DNA from 4 places in the Nonomuraea sp. NPDC049141 genome. Region 4 is predicted to be linked to each of the others. Evidence: riboswitches for the same ligand, from Rfam matches in the RefSeq annotation. Region 4 holds a riboswitch; each other region holds the start of a gene.

Region 1 (4,996 bases), on a different contig from region 4:
GAGCACCGACCCGGTGACCTCCCGGTCGTGGCGGCTCTCCCTGCCGAGGTAGGAGATGTACGGGGTGCGGCCGAGCAGGGCGTAGTCGTACACGGTCATGTCGGGCGGCAACGAGGGCGTCTGGGGCGCGTAGGCGACCAGCCTGGCTCTTTCTCTCGGCCGGAGCGTGCGCGCGGCCCGGCCGCCGACTGTGACGTCGCCCCGGTGGGCGACGACGCCCATGACGGCCTTGAGCAGGGTGGACTTTCCGGCGCCGTTCGGGCCGATGATCGCCAGCCATTCGCCGCGCCGGACCGACAGATCGACGTCGGTGAGCACCTCGCGCTCGCCGAGCCGTACCGAGAGAGCGCTGGTCTCGATCATCCGCCCCGGCAGGGCCGCTGCCGAGTCAGTGGTACCGGTCGGGTGACCGTCCGCCTGGTCAGTGGTGCCGGTCGGGTGACCATCCGCCCGGTCAGAAGTGCCGGTCATGTGGCGGTCTGCCGGGTCATGCGCAGGATGGCCACGAAGAACGGCGCGCCGACGAACATGGTGACCACCCCGATGGGCAGCTCGGCGGGGGCGATGACGGTGCGCGCGATCAGGTCGGCGAGCACGAGGAAGGCGGCGCCGCCGATCAGCGACAGCGGCAGCACGATCCGGTACGAGCCGCCCGCCAGCCGCCTGACCACGTGCGGGATGACAATGCCGACGAACCCGATGAGACCGCTCACCGCCACGGCCGCCGCGGTGGCCAGGGACGCGGCCAGCAGGACCGCCAGCCGTACCCGACCGGCCCGCACGCCCAGGCTGGTGGCCTCCTCGTCCCCCACCGAGAGCACGTCGAGCATCCGCCCGTGCGCGAGCAGCAGCACCGAAGAGACGACGGCGTACGGCAGCACCAGCCAGAACTGGTCCCACCCGCCGCCCACGTCGCCCAGGATCCACGAGTAGATGCGCTGCAGCTCCTCGACCTTGAACTGCTGGATGAACGTCTGGATCGCGGTCAGGAACGAGGTGACGGCCACCCCGGCGAGCACCAGCGTGGCGGTGCCGCCCGCGCGCCCGGCGGTGTTCCCGAGCACGTACGCCAGGAACACCCCGCCCACGGCCCCCACGAAGGCGGCCACCGGAATGCCGACCACGGGGGTCGGCACGAGCACGATGACCACGGTGGTGGTCAGCCCGGCGCCGGCGGCGGCGCCGAGCAGGTACGGGTCGGCCAGCGGGTTGCGGAACACCCCCTGGTAGCCGGCCCCCGCGATGGCCAGCAGCCCGCCGACCACGGCCGCCACCAGCACTCTGGGCAGCCGCAGCTCGAACAGCAGCCCCTGTTCCACGGGCGCCAGCCCCGAGTCCACGTGCACGTACGGCAGCCAGTCGACCGCCTGGAGCACCACCTGCCACGGCGAGATGTCGGCGGCCCCGCCGAGCAGCCCGGCCACCATGGAGACGGCGAGCACGCCCAGCGCACCCACCGTCCACATCAGGCTGGACCTCACTAGCGGGTGGCCGCCTTGGCGACCGCGTCACTGATGGACTGGGCCAGGTCGACGACCCGCGGGCCCCAGCGCGAGGCGAGGTCGTCGTCGAGCTGGATCACCTGGTCGCTCTTGATGGCCGACAGTCCCTTCCAGCCGGGCCGCTTGGCCAGCGTGTCCTTGCTCTGCTGGCAGCACTTCACGTCCGCCAGGAAGATCAGGTCGGGGTCGGCCTGGGCGACGAACTCCGCCGACAGCTTGGGATAACCGCCCGCCGGGTCCGGCGCCTTGTCGGCGATGTTGGTGAGGCCGAACATCCCGTAAATCTGCCCGATGAACGTGCTCGACGTCGCCGCGTAGGGGGTCTGGTCGAGTTCGTGGTAGTAGGTGAGCTTTTTGTCCTTGGGGGCGTTCGCCGCGAGCTTGTCCAGGGCCGTCTTCATGCCTGTCACGACTTGTCCGGCCTTGTCGGTGTTGCCGGTGGCGGCGCCGAGGTCGGTGATCTCGTCGTACGCCTCGTCGAGCTTGGTGGCGGCCGGTTCCAGGAGGACCGGCACGTTCAGCTTGCCCAGCTCGGCGACCACCTTGTCGATGTCGTTGGAGACGACGACCAGGTCGGGCTTCTGGGCGACGATGGCCTCGACGTTCGGCTTGAAGCCGGACAGGTCGGTCTTGGGGACGCCGGCCGGGTAGTTGGACTGGTCGTCCACCGCGATGACCTGGGGGCCCGCGCCGATGGCGAAGAGCGTCTCGGTGTGGCTGGCGGAGAGCGAGACGATCCGCTCCGGCTTCTTGGCGATGGTGACCTTGCCGTTGGCCGCCTCGACCGTTACGGGGTAGGCGGTGGAGCCGGTCGAGCCGGTTGAGCTCGCGGGTGACGGGGTGGTGGTAGTGCTGTTCTGGCCGCATCCGGTCAGAACGAGCGTTCCCAGCAGCGCGCCCGCGAAGGCCGTGCGTACGGGCCTCACGAGAAGTCCTTTCACACTGTCGGAACCGAGAGACCCGCTGAGAGCGACGGATCACCCTTTTCCACGAGGGTTGATGACGTCAGCGCGGAGGCAGGCGACCTGGCTATGACAGTTGCGGGACAGCGCCGGACTCGCACCGGACTTCGCTGCAACTCTGCGCGTCGGACAGACGCTATCAATGCTCCGGATGGACGCTAAGTCAAGGGGTGGCCAACTGGGTCTCCGCCTCGGCGATGATCCGCTGCAGCCGGAGACCGTGGGCCGCGTCCAGCGGGTGTCCGCCGCCCTGGCGTACGGTCCGCGCGAACTCCTCGGCGATGGTCGCGAACGGATCGTCGTCGCCGGGCAGCAGCACCGCGTTGCCCGTTCTGCCGTACACCGCGATGCTCGACGGCGGCAGGTCGCCGGCGGCGGCCATGCTCAGCGACGCCTCGCTGACCGCGCCGCCCTCGTGGTCGAGCAGCAGGCCGGTCCAGCCGAGCGGGTTCCCGTGCGCGCGTACGCCGGTCACCGGGCCGAGCGCGGCGTCGAGCAGGTCGATCACGTGCGGCCCGACGTCCAGGAGCGCGCCGCGCTGGAGCCGCCACGGGGTGCCGAAGGGGTGGCCGCCCAGCAGGACGTTGGAGATGTTCGCGGCGTGGCCGCCGAACGCCTCGATGCCGGCGCAGCGTGCCAGAAACTCTCTGACCTGCGTGGTGTAGCGCATGGTGAGGACGAGCTGCGAGGCCACCCCGGCCTCGCGCACGGCGTCCGCGAGGCGCCGCGCGTTCTCCAGTGAGTCGGCGAGCGGCTTCTCCAGCAGCAGCGCCTTCCCGGCCCGCGCCGCGCGCACCCCCAACTCGGCCTGTACGCCCGGCGGCACGCAGAACGCCACGGCCTCGCACGCGTCGAACAGCTCCTCGATCCGCTCGAACACCGGCGCCCCCAGCCCGGCGGCGGCCTCCGGACGGCGCGCCCATACCCCGGCGAAACGGAGATACGGGCTCTTGACCAGCATCGGCGCGTGAGCGCGCTCCGCCCACGGCCCCGCTCCGATCAACCCGACCGACACCGGTTCCATACATCCCCCTTTGATCCGCTTGAAGAACCCTAGAGTCATTCAGCGGCGTCGCGCCATTGGCGCAGGGCATGCTCGGGGCGGTGGGCGAGGGTGCCGGAGTCGATGACGATGGTCTGTCCCGTGATGCACCGCGACTCGCCCGAGGCGAGGAAGGCGACGAGGTCGGCCACGTCCTCCGGGGTGCAGGCCCAGGGCAGCAGGCGCTCGGCCGCCTTGTCGGCCAGCCGGTCCCGGCCGAGGGCCTGCGCGGCCACGTCGGTCAGGACCAGGGCGGGGGCGACGGCGTTGCAGCGAATGCCGCGCGAGCCGTACTTGGTGGCCACGTAGCGCACGAAACCGGTCAGCGCCGCCTTGGAGGTGCCGTAGGCGACGTGCGCCACGTCGCCCAGCAGGCCCGAGACCGACGAGGTGAGGACGAAGGCGCCACCGTCGGCCATCACGGGGGCCGCGTGCTTGACCATGAGCAGGGCGCCGCGCAGGTTCACCGCCATCGTGCGGTCCCAGACCTCCACGTCGAGCGACTCGAGGTCCTGGTCGCGGCCGTAGGTGCCGGGGCCGAGCGCGGCCGCGTTCGAGTGGACGACGTCCAGGCGGCCGAACGAGGCAATCAGGTCGCCGATCGCCCCGGCCACCTGCTTCTCGTCCGACACGTCGCAGGTGAGCGCCGTGGCCGTGCCGCCTCTGGCGCGGATCGTGGTGGCGACCGACTTGGCGCCGGCCGCGTGCACGTCCAGGACGCCCACGCAGGCGCCCTCGGCGGCCAGGCGCGCCGCGCACGCCGCGCCGATGCCCGAACCCGCGCCCGTCACCAGGGCGACCCGCCCGTCGAACCGGCCCGGCGCGGCGCTCACCACGTCACCCTCAGGGCCGTCAGTCCCCGTCCCACGATCGACTTGCGGTAGACGATGGGCTCGTCCGCGAGCCTGAGGCCGGGCAGGCGGCGGCCGAGCACGTCGAGCGCGGTGCGGAGTTGCAGCCGGCCGAGCGCGGCGCCCACGCAGAAGTGGATGCCGTAGCCGAACACCATGTGGGCGTCGGCGTTGGGCCGGTCGATGACGAACCGCTCCGGGTCGGGGAAGACGGTCTCGTCGTGGGCGGCGGAGTCGATGGAGAGCAGCACCAACGACTTTTCCGGAATTATCACGTCATGTAGCGAAATATCCGTCGTGGCGTACCGGAACGATCCGAGAGCGGCGCCGTCGATGCGCATGCACTCCTCGACCGCGTTCTGGATCAGCGGCGGCGGGACCGGCCAGGCGTCCTCGCGCAGCAGGCGCAGGACGCTGTTGGCGAGCTGGTTCGGGACGGTGTCGTTGCCGCCGAGCAGGATCGTGGAGATCAGCTCCACCACCTCGCGGTGGCTGAGCTCGGAGCCGATCAGCGAGGTCATGAGCGAGGTGAAGTCGTCGCGCGGCTCCTTGGCACGGGACGCGACCAGCCGATCCACGAAGTCCAGATAGGCCAGGAAACTGTCGGCGAGTTCGAGCTGCCGGTCGGGCGGCTGCGGC
Region 2 (4,996 bases), on a different contig from region 4:
GCTTGTCGTACATCCAGTCGGCCAGCACCCCCGTCGTGGCGTCGTAGCCGAACAGGTAGTCCACGGTCGCGGCCAGCTCGAACGCGCCCTTGTAGCCGTGCCGCCGCATCGCGGCCAGCCACTGCGGGTTGACCACCCTGGCGCGGAAGATCCGCGAGGTCTCCTCGGACAGCGTCCGGGTGCGTACGGCGTCGGGGCGGGTGCTGTCGCCGACGTAGGCGGCCGGTGCCTTTCCGGTGAGCGCGCGGACCGTGGCGACCATGCCGCCGTGGTACTGGAAGTAGTCGTCGGAGTCGGCTATGTCGTGCTCGCGGGTGTCGACGTTCTTGGCCGCCACGGCGATCCTGCGATAGGCGCTCTCCATGTCGGGCCGGGCAGCGACGCCGTCGAGGTCACGGCCGTAGGCGAAGCCGCCCCAGACCGCGTACACCTCGGCCAGGTCCGCGTCGTCGCGCCAGTTGCCGCTGTCGATCAGCGGCAGCAGACCGGCCCCGTAGGCGCCGGGTGCGGAGCCGAAGATCCGCATCGTGGCCCTGCGCTCGTCGCCGTGCGCCTCGGTGTCGGCGGCGACGTGGGCGCGCACGTAGTTGTCCTCGGCGGGTTCGTCCAGCCCGGCGGCCAGCCGTACGGCGTCGTCGAGCATGCTCACCACGTGCGGGAAGGCGTCTCGGAAGAAGCCGCTGATGCGGACGGTCACGTCGATCCTGGGACGGCCCAGTTCGGCGAGCGGGATCGGCTCCAGTGTGGTCACCCGGCGGGACGCCTCATCCCATTCGGGGCGGATGCCGAGCAGGGCCAGCACCTCGGCCACGTCGTCGCCGGCCGTACGCATGGCGCTGGTGCCCCAGACGGACAGGCCGACCGAGCGCGGCCAGTCGCCGGTGTCGGCACGGTAGCGCTCCAGCAGCGAATCGGCCATGGCCTGGCCCGTCTCCCAGGCGAGCCTGCTGGGCACCGCGCGCGGATCGACGGAGTAGAAGTTGCGCCCCGTCGGCAGAACGTTGATGAGCCCGCGCAGCGGGGAGCCGCTCGGCCCGGCCGGGACGTATCCGCCGTCCAGCGCGTGCAGGAGGTGGTCGAGCTCATCGGTGGTACGGGCCAGCCGGGGGACCACCTCGGTGGCGGCGAAGGTGAGGATACGCGTCACGAGCTCCAGCCGCCCCATGGGGTGGTCAGCCTCAGCCGTCGTGAGGATCGTGCGGGCGATCTCCGGCGCCGCGTCCGGTGCCCAATCCCGTGCCTCCATCGCCTCCACCAGGGCGCGGGCGGTCGACTCGGCGGTTTCCACGCTGGTCAGGCTCGCCGTGCCGTCCTCGGCCAGGCCGAGCGCCTCCCGCAACCCGGGCAAGGTCTCCCTGCCCGCCCACATCTGCCTGGCCCGCAGCATCGCGAGCACCAGGTCCACCCGGACCTGTCCCTCGGGCGCCTGGCCGAGCACGTGCAGGCCGTCACGGATCTGCGCGTCCTTCACCTCGCACAGCCAGCCGTCCACGTGCAGGATGAAGTCGTCGAACTCGGTGTCGTGCGGCCGATCGGCCAACCCCAGATCGTGGTCCAGCCGGGCGGCCTGGATGAGCGTCCAGATCTGCGCCCTGATCGCGGGCAGCTTGGCCGGGTCCATCGCCGCGATCGAGGCGTGTTCGTCGAGGAGCTGTTCCAGCCGGGCGATGTCGCCGTACGTCTCGGCGCGGGCCATCGGCGGCACCATGTGGTCCACCAGCACCGCGTGCGCCCGCCGCTTGGCCTGCGTACCCTCGCCCGGGTCGTTCACCAGGAACGGGTACACGAGCGGCAGATCACCCAGCGCCGCGTCCGTGCCGCACGAGGCGGACATGCCGGCCGACTTGCCCGGCAGCCACTCCAGGTTGCCGTGCTTGCCCACGTGCACCATCGCGTGCGCGCCGAACTCCTTCGACAGCCAGCGGTACGCGGCCAGGTAGTGGTGGCTGGGCGGCAGGTCGGGGTCGTGGTAGATGGCGATCGGGTTCTCGCCGAATCCGCGCGGCGGTTGCACCATCACCACCACGTTGCCCGCCCGCAGCGCGGCCAGCACGATGTCGCCCTCGTGCACGAACAGCTCGCCCGGTGGCGGGCCCCAATGGCGTTCCATGTCCGCGCGCAGGTCGCCGGGCAGCGTGCGGTACCACTGCCCGTAGGACTCCGCGGAGATGCGCACGGGGTTGCCCGCGAGATGCTCCTCGGTCAGCCAGTCCTGGTCCTGGCCGCCCGCGGCGATCAGCGCGTGGATCAGCGCGTCGCCGTCCTGCTCGGCCACGCCGGGAAAGCCGTCCCCCAGGTCGTAGCCCGCCTCGGCGAGTCTGGCGAGCAGTCGCACCGTGCTGGCGGGGGTGTCCAGGCCGACCGCGTTGCCGACCCTGGAGTGCTTGGTCGGGTACGCCGACAGCATCACGACCAGGCGGCGCCCGGCGGGCGGGGTGTGCCTGAGCAGACCGTGCCGTACGGCGAGACCGGCGACCCGGGCGGCCCGCTCGGCGTCGGCGACGTAGACCGTCAGCCCGTCCTCGTCGATCTCCTTGAACGAGAACGGCACCGTGATGATCCGCCCGTCGAACTCCGGGATCGCCACCTGGGAGGCGGCGTCGAGCGGAGACAGACCGTCGTCGTTCTCCTCCCACGCCTGCCTGCTGGTCGTCAGGCAGAGCCCCTGCAGGATCGGCACGTCCAGCTCGGCCAGCGCGCCCACGTCCCACGCCTCGTCGTCGCCGCCGGCGCCCGCGGTGGCCGGGCGGGAGCCGCCCGCGGCCAGTACGGTCACCACCAGCGCGTCGGCGGTACGCAGGAGGTCGAGCAGACCGGCCTCCGCGGTGCGGAGTGAGGAGCAGAAGATGGGCAGCGCCCGGCCGCCCTTGTCCTCGACCGCCTGGCAGAGGGTCTCGACGAACGCGGTGTTGCCCGCCACGTGATGCGCCCGGTAGTAGAGCACGCCGACCACCGGCCCGCTCTCGCTCCGCGCGGTGCGCTCCAGGCGGCCCCAGGTGGGCGTGGGCTCGGGCCGGGCGAACCCGCGGCCGGTCAGCAGAACGGTGTCGGACAGGAAGGCGTGCAGTTCGGTGAGGTTGGCGGGCCCGCCGTGCGCCAGGTACGCGTGCGCCTCCGCGCAGACGCCACCGCTGACCGTGGACAGCTCCATCAGCTCGGCGTCTGGGGCCTGCTCGCCACCGAGCACCACCACCGGGCGCGGTCCCGCCAGCAGGTGGTCCAGCCCTTCCTCCCAGGCCCGGCGCCCGCCCAGCAGTCGTACCACGACCAGGTCGACACCCTCCAGCAGGGCGGGCAGGTCCTCGGCCGCCAGCCTGGCGGGGTTGCCCAGGCGGTAGGCGGCGCCGCCGGCACGAGCGCTCAGCAGGTCGGTGTCGGAAGTCGAGAGCAGCAGGACGGTATGGCTGTCGCCGAGCACGGCGTAGTCCTCCCTCGGGGTCCTCGCCCCAGTAGCGGGTGTCACGACGGCAGGAGTCTCCTGGCTCCCGGATCAGCGCTCGCCCCGGCCTTCCCATCCGTCGCCGGACAGTGGCCTTCGTGGGGTTCGCTCCCCGGTCACAGTGGCGGGACCGCGCCGGTTTCGCACCGGCTTCCTCCCTTTGCCATCGCCTCCCGATCAGACCACGGCAGGGGCGACCACCGCAAGAAACTGGCGTTACCATCCTCTTCGTGTCCATAGCCGACTTTTCCGGACGTGTGCGCCCCGACGCCTGTCCGGGGGCGCTACAGGTGCACGAGGCCGCCGACGGCCCGCTTGCTCGGGTCCGCCTGCCCGGCGGCGCGGTGTCGGCCGCCCAGCTTCGCGAGCTGGCCGCCTGCGCCACCGACCTGGGCTCCGGGGTGATCGAGCTGACGTCCCGGGCGAACGTCCAGGTGCGCGGCCTGCGCTCGGCCACCGCCTTCGCCGAGCGGATGGCCTTTGTTGGGTTGCTGCCGTCGGCCGCGCACGAGCGGGTACGCAACATCGTCGCCTCGCCCCTGAGCGGACGCGGACCCGCGGGCCTGCTCGACACGCAGCCGCTGGTGGAGGCGCTGGACCAGGCGCTGTGCGCGTGTCTCCGGCTGGCCGGGCTGCCGGGACGGTTCCTGCTCGCGCTGGACGACGGGAGTGGCGACGTGGTGGGGCTCGGCGCGGACGTCACGTTCGTTGGGGGCACCGGCCGGCTGCTTCTGGCGGGGAGGGACTCCGGGCTCTCCTTGCGTGGGGAGGCGGCCGTGTCCTACATGATCGCCGCAGCCGAGGCGTTCCTCGACGAACGGGAGAGCGCCTCCGCGCTTGATACCGAGGTCCGGCAGGAGAGCGCCTCCGTGCGCGATGGTGAAGCCCAGCGTGACCGCACCGCGTGGCGGATCGGGGAGCTGGAAGACGGCGCCGCCAGGATCGCCGCCCGGCTGGGCGGCGTCGCGGTCGACAGCCCGCCGTTCGCTCCGGAGACACGGGGTGCGGGGCTCACCGAGCAGCGGGACGGGCGCGTGGCGCTGGAGGCGGTGGTTCCGCTCGGCCGGTTGACCGCCGCCCAGGCCCGCGCGATCGCCGCCGCCGCCGAATCCGGCGTCGCCGTGCGGCTGACGCCGTGGCGGACCGTGGTGCTCCTCGATCTGCCGCCATCCCACGCCGACCACGTGGCGCGGGCACTCGACGCCGCCGGGCTGGTGACCGATCCGGCGTCGCCCTGGGTGGGCGTGACCGCCTGTACCGGCCGCCCCGGCTGTGCGAAGGCGCTGGCCGACGTACGGGAGGACGCGCGGCGCTGGGTGGCGGACCGCGATGGCCCCACGGCCATGCCCGTGCACTGGGCCGGTTGTGAGCGGCGTTGCGGGCTGCCCCGGGGGCCGGTCATCCAAATGGTCGCCACAGCCGACGGATACGTCGCCGCAACCGACGGGCACGTCACCACAACCGACTGATACGCCGCCACAACCGACGGAGACCAGGAAAGGCAGCAGTGACCGACTACATCCGTGACGGCGCCGAGATCTACCGGCGGTCGTTCGC
Region 3 (4,996 bases), on a different contig from region 4:
CAGGGCCGTCGGCGCCTCCGGGATCGTCGGAGCCGTCGGGAGGGTCGTCTCCTCCCGTCCGGGCCAGCAGGTCCTCCAGCAGCGACTCGTCCAGACCAGGCGCGTCGAACGGGTCACGCCGCCGCCGGTGCGGCAGCGACAAACGGGCGGCGGCACGTACGTCCTCGGTCGTCACGACGTCTCTGCCCTGCCAGGCGGCGTGCGCGATGGCGGCGTTGGCCGTGACCAGGTCGGCGCGGAGGCCGTCCACCTCGAACGCGGCGCACACCGTGGCGATCTGCGTGAGCCGGACATCGGGCAGCCGCACCCCGGGCACCCTGGCCCTGGCCTGGGCGATCCGTTCGGCCAGGGCAGACTCCTCCGCCGTCCACCGGGCGGCGAAGGCGCCGGGATCGGCGTCGAAGGCCAGGCGCCGCCGTACCACCTCGGCCCGTTCGGCGGGGTCGCGGGACGCCTTCACCTCCACCGTCAGGCCGAAGCGGTCGAGGAGTTGCGGCCGTAGTTCGCCCTCCTCCGGGTTCATGGTGCCGACCAGGAGGAAGCGGGCCGCGTGCCGTACCGACACCGACTCGCGTTCGACGTAGCAGATCCCGAGGGCGGCCGCGTCCAGCAGCAGGTCCACCAGATGGTCGTGGAGCAGGTTCACCTCGTCCACGTAGAGCACGCCGCGGTGCGCGGCGGCCAGCAGGCCGGGCTCGAACGCCTTCACGCCCTCGGTCAGCGCCCGCTCCACGTCGAGCGAGCCGGCCAGGCGGTCCTCGGAGGCGCCGACGGGCAGCTCCACCAGCGAGGCGGGGCGGCGTAGCCACTGCTCGCCCGGCTCGTGCGGCCCGTCGGGGCACTCGTCGCCCGGTGCGGCGGGATCGCAGGCGAAGCGGCAGCCCGCCACGACGTCCACGGGCGGGAGCTGGGCGGCCAGCGCGCGGACGATGGTGGACTTGGCGGTGCCCTTCTCGCCGCGTACGAGCACGCCGCCCACGCGCGGCGAGACGGCGTTGAGCACCAGCGCCAGCTTCAGGTCCGCGAGCCCGACGACGGCGCTGAACGGGTAGGTGACGATCAAAGGGTGGCCTTCCGGTTGACATGCGCGACGCGCCAGCCGCCGCGTGTGCTGGACAGTTCGGTGGTGGACAGCGGCGCCAGGTCGAAGCGGGTGGTGACCAGGGGGTTCAGCCCTAACGCGTGACCGAGGGCGGCCCTGATCACCCCCACGTCGCAGATCACGACGGCGGGGGACCGGCGTTCCGCGTCGAGCCAGGCCGCGACGCGGGCCGCCAGCGCGGCCAGGCTCTCCCCGCCGTGGGGCGTGGCGTGCGGGTCGGCGAGCCAGCTCGCCAGGGCGTCCGGCTCGGCCTCCGCGACCTTCGCGTACGGCAGGCCGCGCCAACTGCCGTGATCGGCCTCCGCGAGAGCCTGGACCACCGACGGCCGCAGTCCCATGGCGGTGGCGGTCTGATCGGCGGCCCTGGCCGGGGCCACCAGCGCGAGACCCGTCCAGGATCTGGCCCTGGCCAGGGCGGCGGCTCTGGCCAGGCTCGACGGGTCGGCGTTCTCGTCCATGGGGAAGCAGGCCGACCGCGTTCCCGGCGTGCCGGCCTGCCGTACGAACAGCACCTCTCTCAGCTCGGTGTGGGCACCGCGACGGGAACCGCGGCCGGGCGGCGGGCCGCTCGATCGCAGGCCCAGCCGAAGAGCACGCCGAAAGCGGTCCAGAAGACCAGTTGCGTACCCAGCGACGCGAGCCTGAACTCCCACAGCAAGGTCGCGGGGAAGTTCGCGGGTACCTCGTTGACCGCGGGCAGCAGCGCCCAGGCGGCGATCACCGGCACCAGGAACGTCACCACCGTGACGAGCCAGCGTGCCCACGGCCCGCCCTGCGTCCGCCGCCCACTCGCCACCGCGATCGCGGTCGAGGCCAGCCCGACCCCGATCATGATCACGTAGAGCAGGGTGCGGCTGTTGATCGTCTCCGGATCGCCGACCGCTGGTGGGTTGGCGGGATATTTCAGGAATGGAAGGAGAATGATGGCCACGAAAGCGGTGGCCGCGGCGGCCAGCGCGAGCCCGCCCTCGGAGCGAGGGCCGACCCGCCCCCGCAACCCCGCGAACACCAGGGCGAACACTCCGCCCACGGCCAGCCCGTACAACCCGGTGGCCAGGAACAGCCCGGCTTTCTGGCCGGGTCTGCTGACCACCGCCTCCTCTCCATGATCGTGACCGGCCGCCTCGGCCGCGGGCGGCTGGGCGGCTTCCTCCAGGGCGATCGCGCTGTCCACACTCGGCTCGCCGAAGGCGAACGCGAAACCACCGGCGATCAGCCCGGCCAGCAGGCCCAGAAGCAGCCCCCTGACCAGCAGGGTGCGCACCACGCCGACCCCTAGTGGCACGGCACGCCGAGCAGGTGCCGCCCGTCGTGCATGAGTTCGTGGAGGTAGTTGCCGGTCTGTGAGATCGCTCCGTTGTCCATCAGGACCAGATAGGCCACCAACAGGAGCAGGGGTACGGCCAGCAGCCATGGGCGCAGGCGGGGGAAGGGAACGGACGTGGGAGTGGTCAGGCCACTCATAGTGCCTCCTCAGGGATGACGCGTCCCAACAAACGAGGTCACGGTGGCCAAGCGACCTGGCTCCCGGGATCTACGTCCCGGATACAGTGGCGCGTCCGCACCGGCTTCTCACCGGATTTCCCTTGGCCAATCGTGAAATCTACCGGAACGTATCCCTTCATCCCGTTCGCGTCAACACGCACACCATGAACGCGCAGCTCACAGAGCTCACACCGGCACGTCCACGCGGGCGACAAGCTTGAGTGCGGTCTTCCGCGACCGGGTCAGCCGTACGGCCAGCGCGGCGAGAGCAGGCACGGGCAGGACCAGGTACACCAGGCCGGCCAGCCCCTGGTCGGCCGCCACACTCGCCACGCCGCGCGGAGCCACCTGCGAGAACCACTCCTGGCCCAGCACCGGCCCGGCCAGCAGGAACAGGCCGACCACCACCTGTACCGCGACGACAGCCGCGAGCACCCACGCGCGATCCCGCCGCGTGATCGGCCGCGGCAGGGGATCGACCCCGGCCAGCAGCCAGCAGCACAGCAGCCCGGTGCCGAAGAACAGCACCTGGGTGAGCAGGTGGACCGCCTGGTTGGCGGCCGACCAGGCCAGCCAGCCGGTGCCGTACAGGACGACGACCGGCAGCACGTAAAGGGCCAGGGCGGCGATCGGATGAGTGAGCCGCGCGGCCAGGCGGCTGCGCAGGAGCGCCGAGGCGAGGTCGCCGTACTGCGATCCGGGGGTGATGGCCCGCGCGGTCAGGGTCAGCGGCGCCCCGAAGGCCAGCAGCAGCGGCCCGATGACGTTGAGCACCGTGTACTGCAGGGCGTGCGCCGACGGCATCGCCCGCGCGTAGCCGCTCACGCCGCCCACGAGCACCGCCGCCAGCACCGCCAGCCCGGCGAACCAGGCGAGCGTACGGCCCACCGGCCACGGGTCGCCGGTACGGGCCAGCCTGCGCACCCCGGCCAGATAACCGGCGGCCGGAAGCGCCAGGGCGAGCAGGACCAGCGGGTTGAGCCGGATCTCGGTGATCAGCGCGCCGATCGAGTATGGCGCCAGGTCGTAGCCCAGCAGGTCGTTGTGGCCGCCGCTGGCGGGTGGCGCGGAGCGCGACAGGCCGGCGGCCAGTCCCGTGGCCGCGGCCATCACCATCAACTCGCCGGTGGCCAGCCGGGTGAAGGTGCCTCGTGTCGTACGTTCGGCGATCGCGGCGATGGTGCGGCGGCGGTGGATCATCCCGAACACGCCCAGGGCGACCAGCGCCGTCACCTTGCCCAGGACGAGCAGACCGTACCGGGTCGTCCACAGTTGCGGCACCGAGTCCATCCGGACCCAGGCGCCGGCCACGCCGGACACCGTCACCGCGACGAAGCAGCACAGGGCCAGCGTGCTGAACCTGGCCACGACGCTCGCGAGCCGGTCCGAATTCCGGAAGTGGACCAGCACGGCCGCCAGCCCGCCGACCCAGACGGCCGCCGCGAGCAGATGCGTCATGAGCGCGGAGACCGCGATGTCGTGATCTCCGGCCGACGCGGCGTGGCCGACGTAGACCGGAGGAAGCAGGCCGAACCCGGCGGTCACCAGCAAGGCGACCCCCGTCCACCGGGGCAGGCCGGCCTCCTTCATCCGGGAGGAGGCGAGCACCACGACCGTGGCCGTGCACGTCACGACGAGCATGGCCTGCGTCTGGGGGAGGGTGGTGCCGAAGTTCAACAGGGTGAAGTCGCCGAGCACCTCGTTCGCCGGCATGCTGAGGATGTTCGACAGCGTCAGCAGGTAGGTCATCAGCGCGCAGACCGCCCAGGCCAGCGCCCACCAGCCGGCCGCGCGTACGCAGGCGTTCGCCTCCGGCGCGTCGCGGGGGGCGAGGACAACTCCGGCGACCAGTGCTCCCACCGTGGCGATGGAGCAAAGGTCCAGCGCCAGTCGCGTCACCGACAGTCCCCAGACGGTCAACGGGCCGGGAGTCGGCAGCCCCTTGATCGGCGGCGGCGGTCCGCCTCCGCCGATCCACAGGGCGACGGCCAGCGCCAGGAGGCCGACCGCGATGGCCAGGCCTCCGTACAAGAGAGCCCGACGCCCGGGTAACAGCACCGCGTCCTCCTTTGTCGGGAGCATCCCTCAGTTGGGCAAGCGTCCCCTATGGACGGTTACGTCCGCGCCCTTATCGAGGTTCGACCCAGATTTATCGCGCGACTCTGCCAACAAGCTCAGCATCATCAGCGGCGACCGCGGCTTTCGCGGCGGCGGCCGGGCCGGGAAGGTCGCGGCTGTAGGCGTAGACCACGGTGGCGGTGGCGATGGCGCCGGTGTTCAACGCGAGGGCCCGGTCGTTGATGTTGGCCACGGTGTCGCAGGCCTTGTGGTAGCACGCGTCATAGGGCTGGCCCGCCGTACCACCGAACAGGGCCGCCTCCCCGGCCGTCTTGATGCCCTCGCCGCCGG
Region 4 (4,996 bases):
TGGGGTGCGAGGGGAGGGACCGCCATGCGCCGACGGGGGTTCTTCGCGCTCGGCCTTGGGATGATGGCCTGCGCGACAGGGTGTGGCACGGAGAGCAACCTCGGAAGCAGCGCCGTCAGCGCGGCCCGCATGCTGGGCCGGTTCGCGATCGTTCCCGGTGGCGGACGCTGGGCCCGCGTCGCCCGGGCCCTCGTCGAGGCCGCCCGCGGGGAGGGTTTCCCGGTCTCCGGCACCCCGCCCGCCACCAGGATCACCGTCACAGGGCTGCCCGCGCTGGCCGCGACCGAGCTCAACAACGGGCTGTCCCTGCTCGACACCGCCACGCCGCTGGCCAGGCTCACCGGCCAGATCGAGGTCGTGGTGGTGCCCGCCAACTCCAAGTTCGCCACCTTCGACCAGTTCGGCGCGCACCTGCTCGCCCACCCCGACCGTACGCCGCTGACGGGCGGGCCGCAGGGCGAGCCCGACCACCTGCTGTTCGGGCTGATCGCCAAGGGGCTCGGCGCCGACACCCGGCAGGTCGACTACACCGGCTTCCCCGGCAGCGCGGAGGCCACGTCGGCGCTTCTCGGCGGCAAGGCCGCGGCGGCGACCGGCACGCTCGCGGACTGGCGCAAGGCCATCGACAAGGGCTGGGTCCGGGTGCTCGCCGTCTCCAGCGCGCGCCGGGTGGACGGTGTCGAGGCGCCGAGCCTGCTGGAGTGCGGGGTGCGGCTCGACTTCGCCGACTGGTGCGCGGCGGTCGGGCCCGAGGGGATGACCGAGGACAGGAAGGACTTCGCCATCCGGCTCTGCGACGAGGTCACGGAGTCCGCCACCTGGCGGGCGGCCTGCCGCACGGAGGGCTGGACCTCGATCCCGCTCAGCGGCGACGACTTCGAACAGTGGCTCGCCTCGGAGATCGGCAGGACCAGGGCCGTGCTCCGCGATCTCGGCATGCTCGACACGGCTGACACAACATGCTGGGGTAGTTGCGAGAAGGGCCACTAGATGTAGGATCCTGGTCGTCGCTGGTTCGCCCCTCGGGGCGGAGTAAAAGGGAACCTGGTGCGATTCCGGGGCTGCCCCGCAGCGGTGAGCGGGAACGACCGCCGTCACGAGCACTGGAGAGATCCGGGAAGCGACGGCCAGTAGGAGGCCGGCCCAGTAGTGGGCAGGACCACGCCCGCGAGCCCGAAGACCTGCCGGTGACGTTGGGGGAGCCACCCGGCTCCGCCCATCGAAGTGTCCAGGGCCTCGAGGGAGGGCCGGGGGCGTCGCGGCCGAGAACTCCAGCGCCGCCGTGCTCTCGCGCGCCCTCACGAGGATGAGCTCGCGAGGAGAGAGCACGTGACGCAGACCATTGTCGATCCGCGGTCGGCCACCGCCGACCGGCGGCTGGCCATCGAGGAGGCCGCCGCCCGGGTGATCACCGACCCGGCGAACTCCCGGGTCGCCGCCCGGCTCCTGGCCGAGGAGATCGCCGACGAGGCGGCCGGGCACGGCGTGCGGACCTTCTCCGAGTCCATCGCCGCCACCCACGCCGCGGGGCTGATCCAGGACTCGCTCGCCGCGTTCGTCGGCGCCAACGCCGCCGAGCTCGACGCGCTCGTCTCCGGCGAGGCGGACGAGCGCTTCGAGTACTTCGGCCTGCGTACGGTCTACGACCGCTACCTGCTGCGTCACCCGGAGTCGCGGGCGGTGCTCGAACGGCCCCAGCACTTCCTGCTGCGCGTGGCCTGCGGGCTGTCGGAGACGGTCGCCGAGGCCGCCGAGCTCTACGCCCTCATGTCCACGCTGTCGTACCTGCCGAGCTCGCCGACGCTGTTCAACTCGGGTTCGCGCCGGCCGCAGCTGTCGTCGTGCTTCCTGCTCGACTCGCCGCGCGACGAGCTGGAGTCGATCTACGACCGCTACGGGCAGGTGGCCAGGCTGTCGAAGTACGCCGGAGGCATCGGCATCGCCTGGACCCGGGTGCGCTCGCGCGGATCCCTCATCAGGGGGACCAACGGGCATTCCAACGGCATCGTGCCCTGGCTGCGCACGCTCGACTCCTCCGTCGCCGCGGTCAACCAGGGCGGCCGTCGCAAGGGTGCGGCCTGCGTCTACCTGGAGACCTGGCACGCCGATGTCGAGGAGTTCCTGGAGCTCCGCGACAACACGGGCGAGGACGCCCGCCGTACGCACAACCTGAACCTGGCCAACTGGGTGCCGGACGAGTTCATGCGCCGGGTGGAGGCCGACGAGGTCTGGTCGCTGTTCGACCCCAAGGAGGTCCCCGACCTCACCGACCTGTACGGCGAGGCGTTCACCCGCGCCTACCGCGTCTACGAGGCCGAGGGCCGCTACACCCGGCAGTTGCCCGCCCGGACCCTGTACGGGCGGATGATGCGTACCCTCGCCCAGACCGGCAACGGCTGGATGACGTTCAAGGACGCCGCCAACCGCACCTCCAACCAGACGGCCAGGCCCGAGAACGTCATCCACCTGTCCAACCTGTGCACCGAGATCCTCGAGGTCACCAGCGACGGCGAGACGGCGGTCTGCAACCTGGGCTCGATCAACCTCGCCGCCCACCTGGTCGACGGCGGCGTCGACTGGGACCGGCTGCGCCAGACCGTCCGTACGGCCGTGCGCTTCCTGGACCGGACCATCGACCTGGGCTTCTACCCGACGCCCGAGGCCGAGGCGGCCAACAAGCGCTGGCGGCCGATCGGGCTCGGCGTGATGGGCCTGGCCGACGTGTTCTTCGCGCTCAGGCTGCCGTTCGACTCGCCCGAGGCGCTGGGTCTGTCCACGCGCGTCGCCGAGGAGATCGCCCTGGCCGCCTACGACACCTCCGCCGACCTGGCCGTCGAGCGCGGCCGGCACCCGTCGTACGCCGACACCAGGGCGGCGGGCGGCGTCCTGCACCCCGACCACTACGGCGCCGCCGGGTCGCCGCGCTGGGACGCGCTGCGCGCGAAGATCGCCACGACCGGGCTGCGCAACTCGCTGATGGTCGCCATCGCGCCGACCGCGACGATCGCCTCCATCGCCGGTTGCTACGAGTGCATCGAGCCGCAGGTGTCCAACGTGTTCAAGCGCGAGACGCTGTCGGGTGAGTTCCTCCAGGTCAACCGCTATCTGGTGGCCGATCTGCAGGCCCGTGGGCTGTGGACGCAGCGGATGCGCGACGACCTCAAGCGGGCGGACGGCTCGATCCAGGACATCCCCGGCATCCCCGACGACCTCAAGGTTCTGTACCGCACGGCCTGGGAGCTGCCGCAGAAGGCGCTCATCGACCTGGCCGGGGCCCGGCAGCCGTACATCGACCAGTCGCAGTCGCTCAACCTGTTCATGGCCAGCCCGACGATCGGGAAGCTGTCCTCGATGTACGCCTATGCCTGGAAGCAGGGCCTGAAGACCACCTACTACCTGCGCTCGCGCCCGGCCACCCGGATCGCCCAGACGACGGTCGCGGTCAACGCCGACGCCGTCGCCTGCTCCTTGGAGAACCCGGAAACCTGCGAAGCCTGCCAGTAGCCCCCTCGAACGGAGACCTCCGCAATGCTGCTCGACCCCGGCATGGACCTGACCCTGCGGCCCATGCGCTACCCGGACTTCTATGAGCGCTACCGCGCCGCCATCCGCAACACCTGGACCGTCGAGGAGGTGGACCTGCACTCCGACCTCGCCGACCTGGCCAAGATGACGCCGCAGGAGCGCCACCTGATCCACCGGCTGGTCGCCTTCTTCGCCACCGGCGACTCCATCGTGGCCAACAACCTCGTGCTCAACCTCTACCAGCACGTCAACGCCCCCGAAGCCCGCCTGTACCTCAGCAGGCAGCTGTTCGAGGAGGCCGTGCACGTGCAGTTCTACCTGACGCTGCTCGACACGTACCTGCCCGACCCGGAGGAGCGGGTCAAGGCGTTCGGCGCCGTCGAGCACATCCCGTCCATCAGGGACAAGGCGGAGTTCTGCTTCCAGTGGATCGACTCGATCAACGGGCTCCGGCGGCTGGAGACCGCGGACGAGCGGCGGCAGTTCCTGCTCAACCTGATCTGCTTCGCCGCCTGCATCGAGGGGCTCTTCTTTTACGGCGCGTTCGCCTACGTATACTGGTTCCGCTCGCGAGGCCTGCTCGGCGGGCTGGCCACCGGCACCAACTGGGTCTTCCGCGACGAGTCCATGCACATGGAGTTCGCCTTCAGTGTGGTCGACACCGTGCGGGCCGAGGAGCCCGAGCTGTTCGATGACAAGCTGGGGGAGCAGGTCATCCGCATGATAGAAGAGGCGGTCGCCGCCGAACTGGCCTTCGCCCGCGACCTGTGCGGCGACGGCATGCCCGGCATGAGCGTCGAGCAGATGCGCGAATACCTCCAATACGTCGCCGACCAGCGGCTGGCCCGGCTCGGGCTGCCCCAGAGGTACGGCACGGCCAACCCGTTCGGTTTCATGGAACTGCAGGACGTACAGGAGCTGGCCAATTTCTTCGAACGGCGGGTGTCCGCATACCAAGTGGCTGTTGAGGGCAATGTGACCTTTGATGAGGCTTTTTAAGACATTGGGGGTATGAACGTGCAGTCGCCGACCGACTGGCTCATTCTCGCCATTTCGATGGCGGGCGCCATTCTCGTGGTGGAGGTGGTCAGGCGGCTGCTGGTCAGGGCGGGCCGGAAATGGCGGCTCGCCCGGCACCTGGTGGAGCACTGCACCTGGCCGGCGTACGCGGTGGGGGTCGTGGTGGCGGCCAACCTGGTGTTCTCGCCGGGGATGCTCGGCGAGACCGTGCGCCTGCGCGAGCTCGGCGGCACGATCGACCGGGTGCTCGGCCTGGTCACCATCGCCTGTGTCACCTGGCTGATCATCCAGGCCAACTACGCCCTGACCGACGTCATCCTGGACCGGCTGGTCCTCGTCCAAGGCGAGCGCAACCGCCGGGCACGGCGGATCATGACCCAGATCGGGCTGGTCCGCCGCGTCGCCGCGGTGACCATCTTCGTGCTGGCGGTCGGCGCCATGCTCTTCTCCT

What was found. Region 4 has a riboswitch for cobalamin ahead of AB0B91_RS26790 (ribonucleoside-diphosphate reductase subunit alpha). Riboswitches for the same ligand answer to the same signal wherever they lie in the genome.
Region 1: it holds a riboswitch for cobalamin, as region 4 does, so the genes downstream of both, AB0B91_RS11520 (ABC transporter substrate-binding protein) here and AB0B91_RS26790 (ribonucleoside-diphosphate reductase subunit alpha) in region 4, are expected to answer to the same signal.
Region 2: it holds a riboswitch for cobalamin, as region 4 does, so the genes downstream of both, cobN (cobaltochelatase subunit CobN) here and AB0B91_RS26790 (ribonucleoside-diphosphate reductase subunit alpha) in region 4, are expected to answer to the same signal.
Region 3: it holds a riboswitch for cobalamin, as region 4 does, so the genes downstream of both, AB0B91_RS10390 (CbtB domain-containing protein) here and AB0B91_RS26790 (ribonucleoside-diphosphate reductase subunit alpha) in region 4, are expected to answer to the same signal.

What each region holds. Positions count from the first base shown of each region.
Region 1 covers NZ_JBEZDR010000003.1:667,860-672,855, reverse strand. The annotation lists gene AB0B91_RS11530 (ABC transporter ATP-binding protein) at 1-471, opposite strand, end outside; gene AB0B91_RS11525 (iron ABC transporter permease) at 468-1,466, opposite strand; gene AB0B91_RS11520 (ABC transporter substrate-binding protein) at 1,481-2,428, opposite strand; cobalamin riboswitch at 2,500-2,620, opposite strand; gene AB0B91_RS11515 (Gfo/Idh/MocA family oxidoreductase) at 2,628-3,488, opposite strand; gene AB0B91_RS11510 (SDR family NAD(P)-dependent oxidoreductase) at 3,524-4,339, opposite strand; gene AB0B91_RS11505 (cytochrome P450) at 4,336-4,996, opposite strand, start outside.
Region 2 covers NZ_JBEZDR010000003.1:368,546-373,541, reverse strand. The annotation lists gene cobN (cobaltochelatase subunit CobN) at 1-3,418, opposite strand, end outside; cobalamin riboswitch at 3,449-3,656, opposite strand; gene cobG (precorrin-3B synthase) at 3,670-4,908, shown strand; gene AB0B91_RS10350 (precorrin-8X methylmutase) at 4,947-4,996, shown strand, end outside.
Region 3 covers NZ_JBEZDR010000003.1:376,911-381,906, forward strand. The annotation lists gene AB0B91_RS10375 (magnesium chelatase subunit D family protein) at 1-1,063, opposite strand, end outside; gene AB0B91_RS10380 (histidine phosphatase family protein) at 1,060-1,614, opposite strand; gene AB0B91_RS10385 (CbtA family protein) at 1,620-2,369, opposite strand; gene AB0B91_RS10390 (CbtB domain-containing protein) at 2,378-2,566, opposite strand; adenosylcobalamin (AdoCbl) riboswitch at 2,567-2,715, opposite strand; gene AB0B91_RS10395 (cytochrome c oxidase assembly protein) at 2,774-4,645, opposite strand; gene AB0B91_RS10400 (M28 family peptidase) at 4,737-4,996, opposite strand, start outside.
Region 4 covers NZ_JBEZDR010000009.1:199-5,194, forward strand. The annotation lists gene AB0B91_RS26785 (tripartite tricarboxylate transporter substrate-binding protein) at 25-990, shown strand; cobalamin riboswitch at 995-1,204, shown strand; gene AB0B91_RS26790 (ribonucleoside-diphosphate reductase subunit alpha) at 1,330-3,504, shown strand; gene AB0B91_RS26795 (ribonucleotide-diphosphate reductase subunit beta) at 3,529-4,524, shown strand; gene AB0B91_RS26800 (mechanosensitive ion channel domain-containing protein) at 4,537-4,996, shown strand, end outside.